DNA from 2 places in the Streptomyces sp. 7N604 genome. Region 1 is predicted to be linked to the other one. Evidence: predicted binding sites of a transcription regulator. Region 1 holds the regulator's gene; the other holds the start of a gene.
The links. Region 1 encodes HrcA, which represses chaperone genes, less so after heat shock. Its sites were predicted from a motif close to TTNGCACTCNGNNNNNCNGAGTGCNAA; they were not measured.
Positions count from the first base shown of each region.

Region 2: a site for HrcA is predicted at 2,535-2,561, ahead of groES (co-chaperone GroES). Genes of this name have one in related genera too.

Region 1 covers NZ_JBQQBX010000009.1:244-4,451, forward strand. Annotated here, with positions in the region: gene dnaJ (molecular chaperone DnaJ) at 1-953, opposite strand, end outside; gene hrcA (heat-inducible transcriptional repressor HrcA) at 954-1,970, opposite strand; gene ACTWP8_RS11665 (MBL fold metallo-hydrolase) at 2,174-2,911, shown strand; gene ACTWP8_RS11670 (DUF3097 domain-containing protein) at 2,947-3,774, shown strand; gene hemW (radical SAM family heme chaperone HemW) at 3,825-4,208, opposite strand, start outside.
Region 2 covers NZ_JBQQBX010000014.1:101,763-105,970, forward strand. Annotated here, with positions in the region: gene ACTWP8_RS17240 (THUMP-like domain-containing protein) at 1-1,044, opposite strand, end outside; gene ACTWP8_RS17245 (polysaccharide deacetylase family protein) at 1,224-2,387, shown strand; gene groES (co-chaperone GroES) at 2,709-3,017, shown strand; gene groL (chaperonin GroEL) at 3,149-4,208, shown strand, end outside.

The DNA.
Region 1 (4,208 bases):
CCGCGCAGGTGCGTGATCCCGCGCTGGTGCAGCGGGATCGACTGCCCGGACTGCGTCCCCGGCCGGATGTCGACCTCCTCGAGCCCGTCCAGCGTCTCCAGCGGCACCTTCGTGCCGAGCGCGGCCGCCGTCATCGGGATGGTGACCGTGCAGTGCAGGTCGTCGCCGCGGCGCTGGAACACCGCGTGCGGCAGCTCGTGGATCTCGACGTACAGGTCGCCCGCCGGGCCGCCGCCCGGGCCGACCTCACCCTCGCCCGCGAGCTGGATGCGGGTGCCGTTGTCGACACCGGCCGGGATCTTGACGGTGAGCGTGCGCCTCGACCGTACGCGCCCGTCGCCCGCGCACTCCGGGCACGGGTTCGGCACGACCGTGCCGAACCCCTGGCACTGCGGGCACGGCCGCGAGGTCATGACCTGCCCGAGGAAGGACCGCGTCACCTGCGAGACCTCGCCGCGGCCGCGGCACATGTCGCAGGTCTGCGCCGACGTCCCCGGCGCCGCGCCCTCGCCGCTGCACGTGGTGCAGACGATGGCCGTGTCGACCTGGATGTCCTTCGTCGTTCCGAAGGCCGCCTCGTCCAGCTCGATGTCGAGCCGGATCATCGCGTCCTGGCCGCGCCGCGTACGCGACCGCGGCCCGCGCTGCGACGCGGTGCCGAAGAAGGCGTCCATGATGTCGGAGAAGTTGCCGAAGCCCGCGCCGAAGCCGCCCGCGCCGCCACCGGCGGCGGCGCCGGAGAGCGGGTCGCCGCCGAGGTCGTAGACCTGCTTCTTCTGCGGGTCCGAGAGCACCTCGTAAGCGGCGTTGATCTCCTTGAACCGCTCCTGGGTCTTCGGGTCCGGGTTGACGTCCGGGTGCAGCTCACGAGCGAGGCGCCGGAACGCCTTCTTGATCTCGTCCTGCCCTGCGTCGCGGCGCACGCCGAGGACGGCGTAGTAATCCGTGGCCACTTACGACTCCGCCAGGATCTGTCCGACGTAACGTGCCACTGCGCGTACCGCTCCCATCGTTCCGGGGTAGTCCATGCGGGTCGGTCCGACCACGCCGAGTTTGGCGACTGCCTCGTCGCCCGAACCGTAGCCGACCGCGACGACCGACGTGGAGTTCAGTCCTTCGTGAGCATTCTCATGCCCGATTCGTACGGTCATGCCCGGGTCCTTGGCCTCCCCGAGCAGTTTGAGGAGCACCACCTGCTCCTCGAGAGCTTCCAGCACTGGCCGGATGGTCAGCGGGAAGTCGTGCGCGAAGCGGGTGAGATTGGCGGTGCCGCCGATCACCAGGCGCTCCTCGGTCTCCTCGACCAGGGTCTCGAGCAGGACGGCCAGGACCGTGGAGACGGTGGCCTGGTCCTCCGGGTCGAAGGAGTCGGGCAGGTCCTGCACGAGCTGGGGCACATCGGAGAACCGCCGGGCGACGATCCGGCTGTTGAGCCGCGCCCGCAGGTCGGCGAGCGAGGTCTCGCCGAAGGGCGCCGGGAGGTCCACCATGCGCTGCTCGACGCGGCCGGTGTCCGTGATCAGCACGAGCATGATCCGGGCCGGGGCCAGCGACAGCAGCTCCACGTGCCGGATGGTCGAGCGCGTCAGCGACGGGTACTGCACCACCGCGACCTGCCGGGTCAGCTGCGCGAGCAGCCTGACCGTACGGCCCACCACGTCGTCCAGGTCGACGGCGCCGTCCAGGAAGTTCTGGATGGCCCTGCGCTCGGCCTGGGACAGCGGCTTGACACCCGCCAGCTTGTCGACGAAGAGCCGGTAGCCCTTGTCGGTCGGGATACGGCCCGCGCTCGTGTGCGGCTGGGCGATGTAACCCTCGTCCTCCAGCACCGCCATGTCGTTGCGGACGGTCGCCGGGGAGACGCCGAGGCCGTGCCGCTCCGTGAGCGCCTTGGAGCCGACCGGCTCCTCCGTGCCCACGTAGTCCTGGACGATGGCGCGCAGCACCTCGAGTCTGCGTTCGCTGAGCATGCGCACACCTCCAGCTGCGGTTCCTCGGCCCTCTGCTTGGCACTCACTGTGTCTGAGTGCCAGCTTCCCCCGAGCCAGTGTACGGCGCACTGGTATGACCAGGGCAAGGGCGGCCCACCTGCCGGGTTCCCGCCGGCCGGGGATGGCGGCCGGCGGGAACCCGGCAGCGGGCAACGCTACCTGGCTGCGACTAGCGTCGTCGTATGAACCGGACTTGGGAAGAGGCGGGCTGGGAGCAGCTTGCGCCGGGCGTCGCCCGGCGGAGGCTGCCCGGCTGGGACGCGACGGCGGGCCTCGTCCACGGCCCGTCCGCGGTGCTGATGGTGGACGCGGGAGCCACCCTGCGCGAGGGCGCGGAGCTGCGGCGGCAGGCGGAGGAGATGCTCGGCCGCCAGGTGACGCATCTCGCGCTCACCCACCCGCACTTCGATCACGTCCTGGGCGCCGCGGCCTTCGCGGGGACGCAGGTGTACGGCGCGATCCGGATGGACCTGATGATGGGCGGGCAGCGGGCGCGCGCGACGCTGCGCGAGGACGCGATCCGGCACGGGCTCGACCGGGAGGCCGCGGCGGAGGCGGCCGAGTTGCTGGTCCGGCCGCACCACCTGATCAGCGGGGACATGACGGTGTCGCTCGGCGACGGGCGCGAGGCGGTGCTGGTGAACGTCGGACCCGGGCACAGCGGCCACGACCTGGCGGTGCTCGTGCCGGGCCGCGGGGGCGCGCCGAGCGTCGTCTTCTGCGGCGACCTGGTGGAGGAGTCGGGCGAGCCGCAGGCCGGGCCCGACGCCATTCCGTCGCAGTGGCCCGCGGCGCTGGACCGCCTCCTGGACCTGGGCGGCGAGGACGCGCTGTACGTGCCCGGGCACGGAGCGGTGGTCGACGCCCGCTTCGTCCGGGCCCAGCGCGACGAGCTGGCGGCGCGCTTCGGCGTGTCGTAGGCGCACGGGGGCGACGGCTCCGTAGTGTCGGCCGGATGCGCAGCAGCAGACAGTACGGGCCGGATCTCACGCCGCCGTGGAAGAAGCAGAAGCCCGCGCCCGAGGTGCCGGCCGAGATCGACCTGGTGGTCGAGGAGGTCACCACCGGCTTCTGCGGTGCCGTCGTCCGCTGCGAGAAGACGGCCCAGGGCCCGACGGTCACCCTCGAGGACCGCTTCGGCAAGCACCGCGCCTTCCCCATGGAGCCCCGCGGCTTCCTGCTGGAGGGGCGCGTCGTCACGCTCGTACGCCCCTCGGTGGCGGCCCCGCGTACGCCGACCCGTACGGCGTCGGGCTCGGTCGCCGTCCCCGGGGCGCGGGCAAGGGTCGCGCGCGCCGGGCGGATCTACGTCGAGGGGCGGCACGACGCCGAGCTCGTCGAGCGGGTCTGGGGCGACGACCTGCGCATCGAAGGCGTGGTCGTCGAGTACCTGGAGGGCGTGGACGACCTTCCGGCGATCGTCCGCGACTTCGCGCCCGGCCCGGACGCCCGCCTCGGCGTGCTCGTCGACCACCTGGTCCCGGGTTCGAAGGAGTCCCGGATCGCGGCGGAGGTGACGGGCCCCGACGTGCTGGTGGCCGGACACCCCTACATCGACGTCTGGGAGGCCGTGAAGCCGTCCTCGGTCGGCATCCCGGCCTGGCCCGCCGTGCCGCGCGGCCAGGACTGGAAGACGGGGGTTTGCCGGGCGCTCGGCTGGCCGGAGAACACGGGCGCCGCGTGGCAGCGCATCCTGCGTTCGGTCCGCAGCTACAAGGACCTGGAGCCCGCCCTGCTGGGCCGGGTCGAGGAGTTGATCGACTTCGTCACGGCTCCGGCCTGACCCGCACATCGTCCCCAGGCCCCGGGAGGATGGGCGGGCAGGGGAGCGCGCTAGTCGACCAGATCACGTACGACCGCGTCGGCCAGCAGCCGCCCGCGCAAGGTCAGCACCGCCCGGCCCGCCTCGTACGGTCCCCGCTCCAGCAGTCCGTCCGCCAGCGCCCGTGCCGCGGCCCGCGCGCCCGCCGGGGCGAGCAGGTCCAGCGGGCACCCCTCGCCGAGGCGCAGCTCGAGCAGGATCCGCTCGACCCGGCGGTCCTCGGCGCCGAGCACCTCGCGGCCGGCCCCCGGGGAGCGGCCCTCGCTCAGCGCCTGCGCGTACGCGCCCGGGTGCTTCGCGTTCCACCAGCGGACGCCGCCGACGTGGCTGTGCGCGCCCGGCCCCGCGCCCCACCAGTCGGCGCCGGTCCAGTACAGCTCGTTGTGACGGCAGCG
Region 2 (4,208 bases), on a different contig from region 1:
CGCGGACGCATACGGCGTCGGGTGCAGCTCGTCCGACGTCACGTACGCGATGGTCGGGTCGATCAGGTGGCCGCCGAGCTGCGCGGCCACGTCCGCCACCAGGTGGGCGCGGATGACCGCGCCGTCCGGCTCGTAGAGGAAGCGGCCGACCGGGCCCGCGGCGGGGGCGGGCAGGCCGGAGCCTATGAGGGAGTGCGGGCCCGGCAGCAGCGTGGCGCGGCGCCCGCCCGCCACGCCGGTGCCGAACCAGAGGACGGCCTCCTTCACGTCGCCGCCGTCCGAGATCCACTCGGCCTCCGCGTCGTCCGGCACCGCCTCGTGCGGCACCCCGGGCGCGATCTTCAGCGCCGCGTACGGGGTCTTGCGCGCCGCCTCCACCGCCCACGACAGCGGCGGCGAATACGCCTCCGGATCGAAGATCCGCTCGCCCGTCGCCCGACCACCACCCCGGCCGGAGGCTCCCCCAGACTCCGTCCGGGTGGACCCCCACCGCGCCGCCCCTCTGGATGCGCCGCGCCTGGCGGGATCGGCGAACACCGCGTCGTACGCGCCCGGTTCGGTCTCCGTCACATCCGCGCAGCGCACCTCGACGAGGTCCGCGAGCCCGAGCGCCTCGGCGTTGGCCCGGGCGACCGCGCAGGTCAGCGGAGAGCGGTCGACGGCGACCACCGCCACGCCCGCCCGGGCGAGCGCGATCGCGTCGCCTCCGATCCCGCAGCACAGGTCCGCCACGCGCCGTACGCCCAGCGCGGCGAGGCGGCCCGCGCGGTACGAGGCGACGGACGTACGGGTCGCCTGCTCGACGCCGTCCGGGGTGAAGAACATGACGGCCGCGTCGTCGGCCCCGAACTTCGCCGCCGCCCGCTGCCGCAGCCGGGCCTGTCCGAGGGCGGCGGTGACCAGCTCGGCCGGGTGCTCGCGGCGCAGCCGGGTGGCGGTCGCGAGCTCCTGCGCGGGGTCGTAGTCGCGCAGGTCGGCGAGGAGCGCCCGGCCCTCGTCGGTCAACAGGGCGGCGAAGGCGTCGAGGTCGTTCACCCGGTCCATTGTGCCGGTCGCTCCTCCTCCGGCGTGTGGGCCAAGCGGTGGAGCGGCGTGGCGCGACGGCGGTGTCGGGGCCGCGTACGCCGGTGGCCCTGGCAGGATGCGACGCCATGCAGCTTGTACGACAAAACGAAAAAACTGCTCAAATCTGGCGATGGGGTACGAGTGTCCGCGGCGCCGCCGTGCTGATCCTCATCGGCGTGGTCGGAGGCGCCTGCGGCCAGCCACCCGACCGTGCGCCGAAGGACAGATCGAGTCCGGGATCCGAGCAGCGGCATGCCGACGCCCTGGGGACGGTGCGCGCCCCGGACGCGACGTACGCCCTGGAGGGCACGGCGAGCGGGGCCGGGCGCATCGGCGGGGTGCGTGCGCCGGCGCGGGACTCGGTGCCCGGCATGGCGGCGGGCGCGCCGCACAGGCCCGGAAAGGCGCCCGGCGGGGCGTCCGGTTCAGGGCCCGGCGCGTCGGCGGCCACGCCGGGCAAGCGGCCGTCCGGGCAGGCTGCGGACGCCCGGCGCGCCGGGGGCGGGCCCGCGGGTGCCCAGGGCGCGGCCGGCAGCGGCGCGGCCGCCTCCCGGCTGCGGTCCGGGACCACCCGCGCGCTGGACATCTACTCGAGCGAGCTGGTGAGGGCCGAGGCCGTCAGAATCGCCCTGGCCCGGAAGTGGGGCCTGCACCGCCTGCCGCTCTTTCCGCCGCCCCCGCCCGCCGCCAAGCTGCACCTGACCACGCCCCGCGGGCTCGCGCGCGGCTCCGGCCTGCCGCCCGTGATCGCCCGGGTCCCCACCCGCGACCGCGTCGTCTTCCTGACGATCGACGACGGCGCCCACAAGGACCGGCGGCTGATCCGCATGCTGAGCGAGCTCGGTGTGCCGGCCAGCGCCTTCCTCAGCGACTACGTCGTACGCGACGACTACGACTACTTCCGCGGGCTGCAGGCCCTCGGTGTGGCGATCAACAACCACACCATCAGCCACCGCGATCTGCGCTCGCTCTCGTACGCGGGCCAGCGCAAGGAGATCTGCCGTCAGCAGGAGACCATCCAGCGCGAGTTCGGCATCCGGCCGCGGATCTTCCGCCCGCCCTACGGGAGCTACGACCGCGACACGCTGCGCGCCGCCAGGTCCTGCGGCATCACCGTGGTCCCGCTGTGGAGCGAGGAGGCGTTCCCCGGCCGGATCGAGTTCGGCGACGGCGACCGCAGGTTCCGGCCGGGCGACATCATCCTCACCCACTTCCGCGGACGCGGTGAGTGGGGCGGCACCATGCCGGACGTCATCCGCCGCGTGGTCCGTACGGCCACCGCCCAGGGCTTCGCGCTGGCCCGCCTCGAGGACTACGTCTGACCGCGCGGAGGAGGGTGCTCTCCTGGCCCCAGCCCCCAGCCGCGACGTAAGGCCCGGGCCCGTGCAGGAGGCTGCCGCGGGCCGGCCTCGCGTTGTGGTCCCCCGCCTTTCGCCGGGGAGGCGGACGCGCGGCGCGCCGGGAGCTCGTTGGCACTCTAGTTGACTGAGTGCTAACGCCGTCATAGTCTCGGCTTGGCACTCTCCACCAGGGAGTGCCAGACACTCAGCGACGGGCAGATCCGGCACCCGCGACGACGGATCTACCAGGTCGCCACCTCAGACAGTCAACCCCGTGAGATCTCCGAAGGGGGAGGTCGGATCGTGACGACCGCCAGCACCAAGGTTGCCATCAAGCCGCTCGAGGACCGCATTGTGGTCCAGCCGCTCGACGCCGAGCAGACCACGGCCTCTGGCCTGGTTATCCCGGACACTGCCAAGGAGAAGCCCCAGGAGGGCGTCGTCCTGGCCGTGGGCCCGGGCCGCTTCGAGGAGGGCAACCGCATCCCGCTCGACGTCAAGGTCGGCGATGTCGTGCTCTACAGCAAGTACGGCGGCACCGAGGTGAAGTACAGCGGCGAGGAGTACCTCGTCCTCTCGGCTCGCGACGTCCTCGCGATCGTCGAGAAGTAATTCACCCACGTTTGTGATCTGCGCCCCGGCTCCCGTGTCTCAACAACCGGGCGTCCGGGGCGCAGTTCGTACGAGCGATGGCGGCCGCTCCAGGGGCGGCCGAGGATCGCAATGAGAGGACATACGCAACCATGGCGAAGATCCTGAAGTTCGACGAGGACGCCCGTCGCGCCCTCGAGCGTGGCGTCAACAAGCTTGCCGACACCGTGAAGGTGACGATCGGCCCCAAGGGCCGCAACGTCGTCATCGACAAGAAGTTCGGCGCCCCGACCATCACCAACGACGGCGTGACCATCGCCCGCGAGATCGAGGTCGAGGACCCGTACGAGAACCTCGGCGCCCAGCTCGTCAAGGAGGTGGCGACCAAGACCAACGACATCGCGGGTGACGGCACCACCACCGCGACCGTCCTGGCCCAGGCGCTGGTCCGCGAGGGTCTGCGCAACGTCGCCGCGGGCGCCTCTCCGGCCGCTCTCAAGAAGGGCATCGACGCCGCCGTCAAGGCCGTCTGCGACGACCTGCTCGCCACCGCCCGCCCGATCGACGAGAAGTCCGACATCGCCGCCGTGGCCGGGCTGTCCGCCCAGGACAAGCAGGTCGGCGAGCTGATCGCCGAGGCGATGGACAAGGTCGGCAAGGACGGTGTCATCACCGTCGAGGAGTCCAACACCTTCGGTCTCGAGCTCGACTTCACCGAGGGCATGGCCTTCGACAAGGGCTACCTGTCGCCGTACTTCGTGACGGACCAGGAGCGGATGGAAGCGGTCCTCGACGACCCGTACATCCTGATCCACCAGGGCAAGATCGCGGCGATCGCCGACCTGCTGCCGCTGCTGGAGAAGATCATCCAGGCCGGTGGTTCCAAGCCGCTGCTGATCATCGCCGAGGACGTCGAGGGCGAGGCGCTGTCCACGCTGGTCGTCAACAAGATCCGCGGTACCTTCAACGCCGTCGCCGTCAAGGCCCCGGGCTTCGGCGACCGCCGCAAGGCGATGCTCGGCGACATGGCCACCCTCACCGGCGGCACCGTCGTCGCCGAGGAGGTCGGCCTCAAGCTCGACCAGGTCGGCCTGGACGTGCTGGGCTCCGCCCGCCGCGTGACCGTCACCAAGGACGACACCACGATCGTCGACGGTGCCGGCAAGGCCGAGGACGTGCAGGGCCGGATCGCCCAGATCAAGGCCGAGATCG